Linked DNA regions of Methylobacterium currus. The protein of the gene in region 2 interacts with the protein of the main gene of each other region in a pairwise test. Links are inferred from orthologs where the notes say so. Each region holds a gene or a part of one and is shown on either strand. Other genes may lie near its edges.

Region 1 (7,392 bases), 2.4 Mb from region 2 along the record:
TCGAAGCTCGACAGGTCGAGGGGGCCGGGCTCGTCCGACGCCCGGCCGGCGACCTGGACGTTCCAGGTGAACGAGGCCCAGGCCTGGGGCGAGAGGGTCGTGTAGAGCGTCGGCCCGAGATAGACCGCCTCCCCGGCGAGACGGCCGAAGGCCAGGCCCTCGTAGGTCCGGGCGTAGCGGGCCTCGGCCCCGACGAAGAGGCCGGGCCGGACCTGATAGGCCAGGGCGCCGGCCGCCTCGAGCCCCGATCCGCGGATCGGTTCGTCCAAGGCACCGAGCCGCGTCGAGGAGACGCCGAAGCCCAGATTGACCGCTGCGACCAGCCTGCCGGGGATCAGCTCGCGGTCGGCCAGGAGGCCGAGATCGGTCCCGACGCTGCGCGCGGGGGCACCCGAGCCGCCGTCGACGGAGCCGTAAGCCGGCACGATGCTGAGCGTGAGGCCGACCGGTGCGGCGCGGCGGTCGAGCAGGCGCAGGCGGGACTCGAGGAAGCCGCCGTTGAAACCGCCCGTGGTGCGGGCGGGGGTGCCGATGTCGTAGGCGTTGAAGGTGACGCCGGGGGCGAGGCGAAGATCGGCCGTCAGCGGCATCTTCAGGGCGAGGCCGCTATCGACCGCGAGGAAGCGGCCGAGGCGCTTGCCGAGCCGTCCGCTCGTCTCCCATTCCAGCTCCATCTCGCCGGGCACGCCGAGGTCGCTGCCCTCGGTGAAGCCGAACAGATGCTCGCTGTCGAGGTCGCCGGGCGTCAGGTTCTCGGCGGCCGTGGGCAGGGATTGGGCCTGCACGGGCGGGACCGCCGATGCGGCCGCGAGGCAGCCAAGGACGAGGCTGGCGGCGCGGAACGGGAGCGGGGAACGGGCGCGATGCATCGCAAGGGCTCATCATTATAGCTTGTGCTATAATTAATAGGTATGGCCATTTCCCCCGTCAACGGTCTCGCTCCGGATGAGATCGATGGCGTCAGAGCCGCCGCCAGGGTTCGTCCTCGTTCCGTGGCGGACCATGGACCGTGGCTCGACACCAAGATCTGTCCATTGCCCTGCGACAACGAACAGCGCCTGACGGAATGTCGCGCTCCGGTCCGCGCAGTCGTGCAATTCTCACAGGAACCCGCATTCGGATCATATGTTATCGAACCACTCACCGCGGCGCGCCGCAGATCATGGAGATACGGACATGGCGGACAAGAAGCAGCAATCTCAGTCGAACAATACTGACGATAACACCCGCCACAACCATAAGAACCCGGATACCCCGAACCAGGGCACCGTCCAGCACTCGGATGACGGCCGCCTGAAGGAGAACCGCGACAAGGGCATCCATCGCGGCGACAAGGAGTGAGGTTTCTCCCTTGACGGGAACGGGAGGACCGCCGCGAGGCGGTCCTTTCGCTGCGTGCCTCACGGTTTTTGCTTGACCAGCTCGAACAAAGCGCGGGCGCGCCTCCCCTCTCCCGTGTCGGAGAGGAGAGCCAGCGCCCTATTTTTCTTGCGCAAATCAAGTGGAGATGACGTCAGGCCGCTGGCCGCCCGTCGCGCCAGGGGCGCAGCGGGCCGGGGATGCGGAAGTCCCGCGGCACCGCGAAGTCGCGGGCGGCGCCATGGGCGGCGGCGAGGCCGCGGGGATAGCCGCTGCGGTTGTGGTACTCGTAGGTCCCTCGCGGCGCCGGGCGCTTGTCGGCCGTGAGGCCCTGGACGCAGACGATGTCGGCCAGCGTCACGCCGGCCACTGCCGCGGTGGCGAGCGCCAGGGTGCCGGCGCGAGGATTGTCGCCCTCGAAGCCGGTCGCGAGCGTGGCGAGGTCCAGGGCATCGCCCGCGACCCGGCCCCAGATCCACGGCGTCGGATCGTGGCTCATCAGGATCGCAGCGCCGGTGGCGACCTCGCGGGCGCCGTAGGCCTGGATCAGGGCCTCGCGGCCCTCCAGGCCCAGCGCCCGGCACAAAGCCCGGGGCGCCAGGATCTCGGCGAGGCCGAGGCCGATCGAGAACCAGCCGAGGCCGCGGGCGAGGGCGTCGTGCGCGGAGCGGGAGCGGGGATCGACGGTGCGTGTCATGGCTGAGTGACTCATGGTTGGATCCTCATCGCTGGATCGTCATGGCCGGATCATCACCTTGATGCAGCCGTCCTGCTTGTCCCGGAACGTCCGGTACATTTCCGGCCCCTGCTCCAGACCCACCGTGTGGGTGATGACGAAGGACGGGTCGATCTGCCCCTCCTCGATCCGCCGCAGCAGGTCGTCGCTCCAGCGGTTGACGTGGGTCTGGCCCATCCGGAAGGTCAGGCCCTTGTTCATCGCCGCGCCGAACGGAATCTTGTCGATCAGGCCGCCATAGACGCCCGGAATCGACAGCACGCCGGCCGGGCGGCAGACCATGATCATCTGGCGCAGCACGTGCGGTCGGTCGCTCTCCAGCATCACCGCCTGCTTGGCGCGGTCGTAGATCGCATCGAGCGAGGTGGTGGCGTGAGCCTCCATCCCGACCGAATCGATGCATTTCTCCGGCCCCTTGCCGTCGGTCATGTCGTTGAGCCTGGCGACGACGTTCGACTCCTCGGTGAGGTCGATCGTCTCGGCGCCGCCGGCCCGCGCCATGGTCAGGCGCTCCGGCACCCGATCGATGGCGATGACGCGCTTGGCGCCGAGCAGGATCGCCGAGCGGATCGCCATCTGGCCGACCGGGCCGCAGCCCCAGATCGCCACATTGTCCTCCGGCTGGATGTCGCACTGCACCGCCGCCTGCCAGCCGGTCGGGAAGATGTCGGAGAGGAAGAGCAGCTTCTCGTCGGGGATGCCCTTCGGCACCTTGATGTGGGTGGCGTCGGCGAAAGGAACCCGCAGGTACTCGGCCTGACCGCCGGCATAGCCGCCGGTGAGGTGGGTGTAGCCGAACAGGCCTGCGGTGGTGTGGCCGAAGGCGGCCTCGGCGAGCTTCTTGTTGCGGTTCGAGCGCTCGCAGACCGAGAAGTTGCCGCGCTTGCACTGCTCGCACTGGCCGCAGATGATGGTGAACGGCACCACGATCCGGTCGCCGACCTTGAGCGCCGTGTTGTCCCGGCCGACCTCGACCACCTCGCCCATGGTCTCGTGGCCCATGATGTCGCCCGATTTCATGCCCGGCATGAAGTGGTCGTAGAGGTGCAGGTCGGAGCCGCAGATGGCGCAGGACGTGACCTTGATGATCGCGTCGCGCCCGTCCTCGATCGTCGGATCGGGAACCGTGTCGCAGCGGATGTCCGCAGTGCCGTGCCAGACGAGGGCCTTCATCGCTGATCGGTCTCCGGGGCTCGTCGTGCCGCGGAGACCGGGATTGGCAGCCCGCGCGCACGGACCGTCCGCCGGCCGGGATGCTCATACTCCCTACCGGTAGGCGGCTGTGCTCGGACAACCGATCAGCGTCGGGGCTGTTCCTTGAACGATGATGCGCGGCTCAGCGCGGGCGGGCGGCGCCGCCGCCGCGGCGCAGCTCCAGGGTGGCCCAGCCCTCGATCAGGCGGCGCCGGCGCAGGCGGAACCCTTGAGCGGCATAGGCCGAGAGCACGCCCGGCACGTCGCGGGGGATCAGGCCGGAGAGCACCAGGGTGCCGTCCGTCGCCACCGCGCGGGCGAGGCTCGGCGCCAGCCGGGTCAGCGGCCGGGCCAGGATGTTGGCGAAGACGAGGTCGAAGGCGCGGGTATGGCGGGCGAGCGGGTGTCGCAGGCCCGGCGCCTCGTAGAAGGCCATCAGGTTGGCGAGCCCGTTGAAGGCGGCGTTGGTCCGCGCGGTCGCCACAGCCTCCGGGTCGAGGTCGCCGGCGACGACCGTTTTGTGCAGGAGGCGCGCGGCGGCCAGGCCCAGGATGCCGGTGCCGGTGCCGACATCGAGGATGCGGTGGGGCCGGCGCCGTTTCACCTCGTCGACGAGGGCCATGAGACAGCCGAGCGTGGTGCCGTGGTGACCGGTGCCGAAGGCGAGCGCCGCCTCGATCTCGATCGGCAGGTCGTTCGGCTGCACCCGCCCGCGGTCGTGCGAGCCATGGACCAGGATGCGCCCGGCCCGCACGGGCTTCAGCCCCTCCAGGGAGGCGCGCACCCAGTCCTGCTGGTCGATCGCCGCGAAGGTCGCCCCGTCGGCGGCGTCGCCGAGGATCGGGCGGATCAGCTCGCGCACCGCCTCCTCGTCCGGCTCCTCGGAGAAGTAGGCTTCGAGGTGCCAGGTCTTGCCGTCCTCGGCCTCGAAGGCCGCGACCGCGGTCTCGGTCGGGTCGAACACCTCGCCGATCAGGTCGGTCATGGCGCGGGCCGCGCGCTCGTTCGTATCGAGACGCAGCACGTGGGTCGGGCGGTGGGGCGGCAGGCCTTCGAGCATGTCCGCGCCAATAGCATCCGGGCCGGCCGCCGTCACCGCCCCGTCACGCCCGCGCGGCATCTCTCTTGCGGCGCGATGCCCTCCGCCGCCCTCGCCCGGTGTGGCAAGGGCGACGCGGTCGGTCTGTCGCGACGGAATCGTCGCTCAACCCCGCGGAACCGGCGCGGCGGGTCGGCGTTCATAGCGGCGCCGGTCGCCAGAAGCCGGCCGTTGAAGGATCGTACGATGCGTACCCGAGTTCGCGAGCAGGGTCGGCCGGATGCCTCCGCCGGGTCGGTTCAGACTCCCGTGCGGGAACTTCCCGTCCTGCGGGACACCACCCTCTGGCGCCGCGCGGCGCCGCTCACCGCCGAGGATACGGCCCTGCCGGGCCGCATGCTCATGCTGCTCAGCCGGCTGCACCGGAACGAGATGCAGCGGATGGCCGAGTCGGACGCGGCCGGCGCCGCCCCATCGCAGGGCGCCTGAGCGCGATCCGCGCCGGCCCACGGCTTCGGGCGACCGCCCGGCGATCTCCCGAAGCCATCGACCCGGATCGGGTCCGAGGGTCACACCCTCGAAAGTCACGCACCCAAGCGCGATCCCAGGCGGGCATCCGGCACGTAGCCGCGGTTCCAGGTCGGGCTGATCACCACCTCGTTCAGGCAGACATGCTTCGGGCGCGTCGCCACGAACAGGATCAGCGCCGCCATGTCGTCGGGCTGGAGCATGCGGGCCCGGTCCTCAGGCGTCACCGGCACCGGGCGCTTGTCGAGGATCGGCGTCGCGACCTCGGCCGGGCACAGGACCGTCGAGCGGATGCCGTTGACGCATTCCTCCATGTTGATGCTGTGGCTCATCGCCACCACGGCGTGCTTGGCCGCCGTGTAGGCCGGCCCGCTGACCGGGCTGACGAACCGCCCGGCCCAGGAGGCGGTGTGGATCAGGACGCCGTCGCCTTGGCCACGCATCAGCGGCAGCACCGCGAGGGAGGCGTAGAAGGCGCTCGACAGGTTGGCCTGGATCACTTCTTGCGCGCCGTCCGGCGACAGGGCGTCCCAGCGCCGCTCGCGCACGTTGCTGCCGGCATTGCTCACCAGCACGTCGAGCCGGCCGAACCGCGCCGCGATGCCCTCGACGATCGCCCCGATGCGGGCCGCATCGGTGACGTCGCCGGGCTCGACCACGGCCTCGGCCCCGGATTCCGCGATGCGCGCCGCCAAGGCGCGGAGCGGCTCCTCCCGGCGGCCGGTCAGCACCACCCGGGCACCCGCCCCCGCAAGGGCCAGAGCCGCCGCCTCGCCGATGCCGCTGCCCGCGCCCGTCACCCAGGCGACCTTGCCGGCCAGATCCTGCGTCATGTCCCGTCTCCTCCCCGTTCGGCGGTCCTTCGCCCGTGCCAAGGAACCCTTCGCAAGGGACCCTTGCGAAGGGTTCCTTGGCAAAGAGTCCCTTGCAAAAGGTCGGGCCGCCCGTCGCCCGTGTCTGCCAAGGTCCGGCGGCGCGGCGCAAGAGCGGGACCGAGGAGGTGTGGCGGAGGGATGTCCTACGCGCAGCTCTCCGCGATCAGCCGGCGCAGGAAGGCGGCGCATTCCGCGAGTTCCGCCGTCTCGACATACTCGTCGGCCTTGTGGGCGCGGGCGATGTCGCCGGGGCCGATCACCACAGAGGGGATGCCGCCGAGGCTCTGGAACAGGCCGGCCTCGGTCCCGAAGGACACCTTGGCGTGAGCGTTGCGGCCAGCGAGGCGCTTGGCCAGGGTCACGAGGGGCGCGTCGGGGGCGATGTCGAGGCCAGGATAGTCGATCACCGGCTCGACCGTGAGGCCGCAGGCCGGATCGCGCGCCTGCATTTCCGGCACCAGCACGTCGCGGGCATGCGCCAGCACCGTTTCGGCGAGGGCGCGGGGATCGTCGGCGGCGATGGCCCGGAACTCGAACCCGACGGTGCAGCGGTCCGGCACGATGTTGAGCGCCGTGCCGCCCTGGACCAGGGCGGTGAGCCCGGTCGTGTGGGGCACGTCGTAGAGGTCGTCGCGGGCGCCGTCGCGGCCGAGGCCCTCGGCGGTCAGCCGCACCCGGTCGATGAAGCGGGCCGCGTACTCGATGGCGTTGACCCCCGTGGGGGCCAGCGCCGAGTGGCAGGCCTTGCCCCGGAAGGTGGCCTTCGCGCCGTACTTGCCCTTGTGGCCGATCACCACCGCCATGCCGGTCGGCTCGCCGACGAAGCAGCCGAGGGGCTGAACGCCCCGCTCGCGGAGATGGGCGATGAGCGGCCGGACGCCGAGGCAGCCGATCTCCTCGTCGTAGGAGATGGCGAGGTGCAGCGGGCGGGTGAGCGGGGCCGCCGCCATCTCGGGCAGGAGCGCCAGGCAGACGGCGAGGAACCCCTTCATGTCGGAGGTGCCGCGGCCGTAGAGGCGCCCGTCGGTCTCGGTCAGCCGGAACGGATCGTGCGTCCAGTCCTGACCCTCCACCGGCACCACGTCGCTGTGGCCCGACAGCACGTAGCCCGGCCGATCCTGCGGCCCGACGGTGACCCACAGGGCCGCCTTCTGCCCCGTCGCGTCCACGACCCGCTCGACCGCCGCGCCGTGGCGGCGGCAATAGGCCTCGACGTGATCGACGAGGGGCAGGTTGCTCGCGGAGCTGACCGTCTCGAAGCCCACCAGGGCGGCGAGGAGATCCGTGATGGCAGACAGCGTGGCGGCGTTGGGTTCGGAGGACGTCATGGGAAGCGTGCGGGCCTGACGGAGCAGTGCGGGGACGACGACCCCGCAAGGCGGGCAGGGCCGATGCCACCGCGTGACGGGTGGCCCTTCCTTATGCCCCGTTCCGGCGCCGGCGGACAGCGGGCCGTCCGATCCCGACAGGCTCGCCCAAAGGGGGCTACTCCGTCAGGTCCAGGAAATGCCGCCCCTCCCGGTCGTCGATCTCGACGATCCAGAGGTCGGAATCGAACCGGATCTCACGCGCGAGGCGAGCCTCGACGTCGGGCGGCAGCGCCTCGCGCATCAGGGTCTCGAAGCGGCGGACGCCCTCCTCCGCTCCCTCGAACAGGGCCT
Region 2 (7,337 bases):
GCGGGCTGGTGGCCCCGGATCGGCCGAGACCGGATCCGGAGCACGAGGCGGGCCGGAAGGCCCGCCATCGCCTTACTTGAGCTCGACCTTGGCGCCGGCCTTCTCGAGCTGGGCCTTGAGCTTGGCGGCGTCGTCCTTGGACACGCCTTCCTTGACCGGCTTCGGAGCGCCCTCGACCAGGTCCTTGGCCTCCTTGAGGCCGAGGCCGGTGATCGCGCGGACCTCCTTGATGACCTCGATCTTCTTGTCGCCGGCGGAGGCGAGCACGACCGTGAACTCGGTCTGCTCCTCGACCGGGGCGGCAGCGGCGCCACCGGCCGGGCCGGCGGCGACGGCAACGGCGGCAGCCGCCGAGACGCCCCACTTCTCCTCGAGCATCTTCGCGAGCTCGGCAGCCTCGAGAACGGTCAGCGAGGAGAGGTCGTCGACGAGCTTGGCAAGATCAGCCATTTTTCACTTCCTGATGTTGTCGGTTTGAACGGTTTGGTCTCGAACAGCCCGTTAGGCCGCTTCGTCGGTCTGGGCGTCGCCGGTCTTGGCGTAGGCCCCGAACACGCGCGCGAGCTTGGCGGCCGGCGCGTTGACGACCTGAGCGATCTTGGTCGCGGGAGCCTGGACCAGGCCCACGATCTTGGCGCGCAGTTCGTCCAGGGACGGCAGCGAGGCCAGGGCCTTCACGCCGTCGGCGTTCAGGGCGGTCTTCCCCATGGCTCCGCCGAGGATGACCAGCTTCTCGTTGGCCTTGGCGAAGTCCACCGCCACCTTCGCGGCCGCGACCGGATCGCTCGAATAGGCGAGCAGGGTCGGGCCCTTCAGGAGGGGCTGAATGGAGGCGACGTCCGTGCCTTCGAGAGCGATGTTGGCGAGGCGGTTCTTCGCGACCTTCACGGTGGCGCCGGCCTGCTTCATCTGCGAGCGCAGCTTCTGCATGTCGGCGACCGTGAGGCCCTTGTAGTGGGCCACGACGACGACGGAGGTGTTCGCGAACACCCCGTTGAGCGTCGAGACGAGATCAGCTTTAGCTGCTCTGTCCACCTTGGCTCTCTCCGGTTGGCGGAACCCGGATGGGCCCCGCCGGTTGCACTTGCCGCCCAGGATGAGCCGGGGCCTTCACGCGAAGACCGCGACGTCCTGAACGACGCTTCACGGCCCTGCCCCCGATGCCAAGGACCGGTGCGGTCCCTCGCCTCGGGCGAGATGGTTCAAACCGACGCCTCGCCGGCCTATACGGCCATCGAGGCGGTGAAACTCGGTCTTCCCCGTCTGTGCAGGCTTTGCGGTTTAAGCCGGCGGATGCCAGCGCCTGCAGTCTCGGACAGGACATGGCCGGACGGGGCGCGAGGGGTTGCCCCCTGAGCCCTTCCGGCCACTTTGGTCACCCGGTTGCCCGGGGACCTCTCTCAAGGACCGGCCGGAAGGCCGAATCCTTTCGATCTCGGAAACGTGGAGCCGGGTCTATAGCGGCGTGCAAACGGCCTGCCAAGTACCCGGACCAGGGAAATTCGGTCGCAGGGGCGAATTTCCGTCAGTGCCTCGACCTGTCACGCCGCCTGCCGGGCCCCTGCCCTCGCCGCGGCCTCCGCCTTCGCCTTGTCCTGCGCGGCGTAGAACGAGGCGTTGTGCTCGCCGCGCAGGGCCTCGCGGGTGAAGCGGATCAGGTGGTGGGCGACGAAGCCCATGTTGAACACCGCCTCGATCTGCCCGCGCTTGAGGGCGTGAGCGGCCGCGCGCCAGAACGGCTTGCGGTAGTCGGAGAACAAGCCGACCCGGGTGATGATGTTGAAGCCAAGGATCAGCCCGCGACGCAGGTTGGTCAGGGTCAGCTTGCCCGCCGTCGGCGTGGTGATCCGGTGCGGATAGGTGACGTCGCACTGCCGCTTGAAGCGCTCGAACAGCTGCTCGGGCGAGTAGGCATGGGCGATGGCCCGGCGCCAGGACCCCACCACGTCGTCGTGCGGGCGCTTGAACAGCACGTTCGACTCGAGGCTCGCATCGTGAACGAGCCGCCCTTCCCGCTCGAGCCGGTCCCAGAGCGGGGTCTTGGGCAGGGCCTGGAGCAGGTTGATGGTCAGCACGGGGATCGCCGACTTGTCGATGAAGTCGATCAGGTTCTGCTCGGACTTGTCGGTGTCGGTGTCGAGGCCGAGGATGATGCCGGAGGTGACCTCGAGCCCGTAGGAGTTCAGGGTCTCGATCGCCTCGTACATCGGCACGGCGGCGTTGTGGGTCTTGTCGATGCCCTTGAGCGCGTCGGCCTCCGGGGTCTCGATGCCGACGAACACCGTCATGAAGTTGGCCTGGCGCATCAGCTCGAGGATCTCGGGCTGCTTGGCCATGTTCAGCGTCGCCTCGCAGGCGAACTGGAGCGGGTAGTTGTTCCGCTTCTGCCACTCCACCAGGTGGGGCAGCATCTCGCGAGTCGCCTTGCGGTTGCCGATGAAGTTGTCGTCGACGAAGTAGACCACCGCCGGATGGGCGGCCTGCGCCACGATGGCGTCGAGCTCGGCGCAGAGCTGCTCGGGGGTCTTGAGCCGCGGCTGGCGGCCGTAGAGCTGCGGGATGTCGCAGAACTCGCAGCGATAGGGGCAGCCGGAGGAGAATTGCAGCGAGCCGATCAGGTAGCGCTTGAGCGGCACGCGCTCATAGGCCGGGGCCGGGAAGTCGGACAGGGCGAGGCGGTCCTTGGTCTCGAACCGCTCCGGCTCGGCCGGCACCGCCACGGTCTCGTCGAGGCGCCGGATCAGCGCGTCGGTGGCGTCGCCGATCTCGCCGAGATGGAGGTAGTCGAAGTCCGGGTACTTTTCCGGCGCGCCGGACACGGACGGGCCTCCCAGCACCGCGACCTTACCGGCGGCGTGCGCCCGCCGGCCGATCTCGTGGATCTGGCCCTCCTGGATGTGCATGCCCGACACGAACACCGCGTCGGCCCAGGCGAAGTCCTCGGGCTTCGCCCGAGCGATGTTCTCGTCGATGAATCGCACCTCCCATGCCTCCGGCATGTAGGCGGCGATCACGAGCAGCCCTTGCGGCGGCATGAAGGCCTTCACGCCGCCCATCAGCGGATAGGCGTGCGAGAAGGTGCCGAACGAGGGCGTGTAGGCGGGGAAGACGCAGAGGATGCGTCGCGAGGAGGAGACCGGGACGGTGCTGCGCATGGCGTCCTATCTAGCACAGCGCCGCCGGAAGGCTGCCCCGCCGCGTCGGGATTTCGCGGCGCCGCGGCACGGTGCGGATGGCTGCCATGCCGCTGCGTCAGACGGCAAGTCCGGCCCTTACGACGCGAAGCCCGGCCCGCACAACGCGAAGCGCCCGGTCCGTTGCCGGACCGGGCGCCTCATTTCGTCATCGCGACAGTCGCGTCGGCGTCAGGCGCCGGCGGCGACCAGCACGCTCGAAGGATCGACCTTCACGCCCGGGCCCATCGTCGAGGAGACGGCGATGCGCTGGATGTAGGTGCCCTTGGCGCCGGCGGGCTTGGCCTTGGCGACCGCGTCCGCGAAGGCGCGGATGTTCTCGACGATCTTCTGCTCGTCGAACGAGACCTTGCCGATGCCGGCGTGGACGATGCCCGCCTTCTCGACGCGGAACTCGACCGAACCGCCCTTGGCACCGGCGACGGCGCCCTTCACGTCCATGGTGACGGTGCCGACCTTCGGGTTCGGCATCAGGCCGCGCGGGCCCAGCACCTTACCGAGGCGGCCGACCAGCGGCATCATGTCCGGGGTGGCGATGCAGCGATCGAAGTCGATCGTGCCGCCCTGGATCGTCTCGAGCAGGTCCTCGGCCCCGACGATGTCGGCGCCGGCGGCCTTCGCCTCGTCGGCCTTCGGGCCGCGGGCGAACACCGCCACCCGCACGGTCCGGCCGGAGCCGTTCGGCAGGTTGCAGACGCCGCGGACCATCTGGTCGGCGTGGCGGGGGTCGACGCCGAGATTCATCGAGACCTCGAAGGTCTCGTCGAACTTGGCGCTGGCCCGCTCCTTGATCAGCTTCACCGCCTCGGCGAGCGGATAGAGCTTGGTGACCGCGATGCCCTCGCGGGCGGAGCGGATGCGCTTGCCTGTCTGTGCCATGTCGCCCTCCCCTTACGCGGTGATCTCGAGGCCCATGGCGCGGGCGGAGCCGCGGATCATGGCGACGGCGGAATCGACCGAATCGCAGTTCAGGTCGGGCATCTTCTTCTCGGCGATCTCGCGGATCTGCGCCTCGGAGACCTTGCCGGCGGGCGCGCCCTTGCCGGGGGTCTTCGAGCCGGAGGCCGGCTTCTTGCCGATCTTCAGGCCGGCCGCCTTCTTCAGGAAGAACGAGACCGGGGGCTGCTTCATCTCGAAGGTGAAGGAGCGGTCCTGATACGCGGTGATGATCACCGGGATCGGGGTGCCCTTCTCGATCTGCGCGGTCTTCGCGTTGAAGGCCTTGCAGAATTCCATGATGTTGAGGCCGCGCTGACCGAGCGCGGGACCGATCGGCGGCGACGGGTTGGCGGCGCCGGCCGGGACCTGAAGCTTCACGTAGCCCGTGATCTTCTTCGCCATGGGACTGCTCCCAGAATAGCCCTATCGTCGAAGGGCGGTTGCAGGTCGCGGTGCGGCCCGGGCTCCCGGAGGCGTTGCCGGGCGGGCCTTCCGCGGGTGAGAGGCGGCGTGTCGGGAACGGCTGAGCACGAGGCCCGCAGCCGCGCCTCGTGCGTGTCCCGAAACAATCCGCCGGTTACGATCAGAGCTTCTCGACCTGACCGTATTCGAGCTCGACCGGGGTGGCCCGGCCGAAGATGGAGACCGCCACCTTGAGGCGGGAGCGGCTCTCGTCGACTTCCTCGACGATGCCGTTGAACGAGGCGAAGGGGCCGTCCGCGACGCGGACCTGCTCGCCGACCTCGTAGGCGATCGAGGCCTTCGGGCGCTCGGTGCCTTCCTGGACCTGACCCTTGATGCGCTCGGCCTCGGCGTCCGGGATCGGCACCGGCTTCGACTTGTCGGCGCCCAGGAAGCCCGTGACCTTCGGCGTGTTCTTGATGAGGTGGTAGACCTCGTCGGTGAGGTCGCACTTCACCAGCACGTAGCCGGGGAAGAACTTGCGCTCGGCATCGACCTTGCGGCCGCGGCGCACCTCCACGACCTTCTCGGTCGGAACCATGACCTCGTCGAACTTTTCCGTCAGGCCGCGCTGCGCCGCCTGATCCTTGATCGACTGCGCGACCTTGTTCTCGAAGTTCGAATAGGCGTGGACGATGTACCAGCGCTTCGACACGGCGTTCACTCCAATCCGGCGGCGGCCCCGATCCCCGGGCCGGCTCTGCCGGGATCTTGCGGCTCGATCAGGCCCCGATGCCCAGCACCAGCGTCACGGCGTAACGCAGCACCTGGTCGACGACGGTGAAGAACACGCTCGCCACCACCACCATGACGAACACCATCAGGGTGGTGACCAGGGTCTCCTTGCGGGTCGGCCAGGTGACCTTCCGGCCCTCGTCGCGCACCTGCTGCAGGAACTCGAACGGGCCGACCCGCTTCTGCGCCGGACGCACGGGCGGCGTCGGCGAGGCACCGCCGCGGGTCGGCGGGGTGCTACGGGAGGCGTTGCGCCCGAGGTCCATCTTCTTCGTCGCTTCGTTCGATGCCATGGCTCGGACAACCGATGCGCTCGAAACCAACGGCGGCAGGCAGGCTCAAGGATCACCCCCGGCCCGCATAGCCGCCTGTTCGATCTGGGATGGGCGCAGCCTCTAGCGCAGTTGCGTGCGCTTGTCGACTGGCCCGGACGGATTGTTACGGAGGTCTGCCGGCTTTCGCTGGAAGCTCCGGTCGGCTCGCGGTTCCTGGCAGGAGTGGAGGGACTCGAACCCCCAACCCCCGGTTTTGGAGACCGGTGCTCTGACCAGTTGAGCTACACTCCTGCAGCGCCGCGGCGCGAGTGCTCTCTAGCCGGATCCCCGGCCCGGATGCAAGCGGAATGTCGCAACCCGCCCTGCGAATGCGCGCCGTCGCGCGCTCCGGCCAAGGCGGCCGGCGGCGCCGGGCCATTCCCAGCCCCATCCAAGGGCGATCGACGGATCCAGGAACTGTCCCGATGCTCGGTCGGCACCCGATCAACGCGAAAGGGGCGGGTGCCGTGCGGCACCCGCCCCTTGCCCCGTCCGGAGCCGCGACGGCCCCGGACCGATCTCGTCCGATTTACTCGGTGATGGAGGCGACGACGCCGGCGCCGACGGTGCGGCCGCCCTCGCGGATGGCGAAGCGCAGCTTCTCCTCCATCGCGATCGGCACGATCAGCGTCACGTCCATCGTCACGTTGTCGCCCGGCATCACCATCTCGGTGCCCTCGGGCAGCTGGCACACACCCGTCACGTCCGTCGTCCGGAAGTAGAACTGCGGACGGTAGTTGGTGAAGAACGGCGTGTGGCGCCCGCCCTCCTCCTTCGTCAGGATGTACGCCTCGGCCTTGAACTTCGTGTGCGGCTTCACCGAACCCGGCTTGCACACGACCTGGCCGCGCTCCACGTCCTCGCGCTTCGTGCCGCGCAGAAGCACGCCGACGTTGTCGCCCGCCTGGCCCTGGTCCAGAAGCTTGCGGAACATCTCGACGCCGGTCACCGTCGTCGTCGTCGTGGCGCGGATGCCCACGATCTCCACCGACTCGCCGACCTTGACGATCCCGCGCTCGACGCGCCCCGTCACCACCGTGCCGCGGCCCGAGATCGAGAACACGTCCTCGATCGGCATCAGGAACGGCAGGTCGATCGGACGCTCCGGCTGCGGGATGTACGCGTCCACCGTCTTCATCAGCTCGAGGATCGCCTCGTGGCCGATCTTCGGCTCGCGGTTCTCCAGCGCGCACAGCGCCGAGCCCTTGGTGATCGGGATGTCGTCGCCCGGGAAGTCGTACTTCGACAGAAGCTCGCGTACCTCGAGCTCGACCAGCTCCAGAAGCTCCGGATCGTCGACCATGTCGACCTTGTTCATGAACACAACCAGCGCCGGAACGCCGACCTGGCGGGCCAGCAGGATGTGCTCGCGGGTCTGCGGCATCGGGCCGTCCGCCGCCGACACGACCAGGATCGCGCCGTCCATCTGCGCCGCACCCGTGATCATGTTCTTCACGTAGTCGGCGTGGCCGGGGCAGTCCACGTGCGCGTAGTGCCGGTTCTGCGTCTCGTACTCGACGTGGGCGGTCGAGATCGTGATCCCGCGCGCCTTCTCCTCCGGCGCCTTGTCGATCTGGTCGTACGCCGTGAAGGTGGCACCGCCCGACTCAGCCAGGACCTTCGTGATCGCCGCGGTCAGAGAGGTCTTGCCATGGTCAACGTGACCGATGGTGCCGATGTTGCAGTGCGGCTT

The links. The genes of interacting proteins can lie anywhere in the genome.
Region 1: the proteins of rplK (region 2) and DA075_RS02420 interact in binary tests that used the Escherichia coli proteins (3 or more experiments, as listed by UniProt). The link is inferred for Methylobacterium currus from one-to-one orthologs.

The regions. Positions count from the first base shown.
Region 1 is NZ_CP028843.1:516,094-523,485, reverse strand. Bases 2,391-5,302 are described here. They hold DA075_RS02420 (50S ribosomal protein L11 methyltransferase), read right to left. Parts: upstream 4,350-5,302; coding sequence 3,432-4,349; downstream 2,391-3,431. Other genes in these bases: DA075_RS02410 (SDR family oxidoreductase), read right to left, coding at 4,913-5,302; DA075_RS02415 (hypothetical protein), read left to right, coding at 4,638-4,817; DA075_RS02425 (zinc-dependent alcohol dehydrogenase), read right to left, coding at 2,391-3,268. Outside these bases: DA075_RS02435 (DUF6662 family protein), read right to left, coding at 1-869; DA075_RS36335 (hypothetical protein), read left to right, coding at 1,177-1,341; DA075_RS02430 (cyclase dehydrase), read right to left, coding at 1,514-2,056; more of DA075_RS02425, read right to left, coding at 2,096-2,390; more of DA075_RS02410, read right to left, coding at 5,303-5,689; argE (acetylornithine deacetylase), read right to left, coding at 5,875-7,059; DA075_RS02400 (DUF1491 family protein), read right to left, coding at 7,217-7,392. UniProt on the Escherichia coli protein: Methylates ribosomal protein L11.
Region 2 is NZ_CP028843.1:2,966,393-2,973,729, reverse strand. Bases 2,811-5,667 are described here. They hold rplK (50S ribosomal protein L11), read right to left. Parts: upstream 4,536-5,667; coding sequence 4,086-4,535; downstream 2,811-4,085. Other genes in these bases: secE (preprotein translocase subunit SecE), read right to left, coding at 5,318-5,623; nusG (transcription termination/antitermination protein NusG), read right to left, coding at 4,717-5,250; rplA (50S ribosomal protein L1), read right to left, coding at 3,366-4,073; DA075_RS13875 (B12-binding domain-containing radical SAM protein), read right to left, coding at 2,811-3,155. In the rest of the region: rplL (50S ribosomal protein L7/L12), read right to left, coding at 73-450; rplJ (50S ribosomal protein L10), read right to left, coding at 502-1,035; more of DA075_RS13875, read right to left, coding at 1,542-2,810; tuf (elongation factor Tu), read right to left, coding at 6,174-7,337. UniProt on the Escherichia coli protein: Forms part of the ribosomal stalk which helps the ribosome interact with GTP-bound translation factors.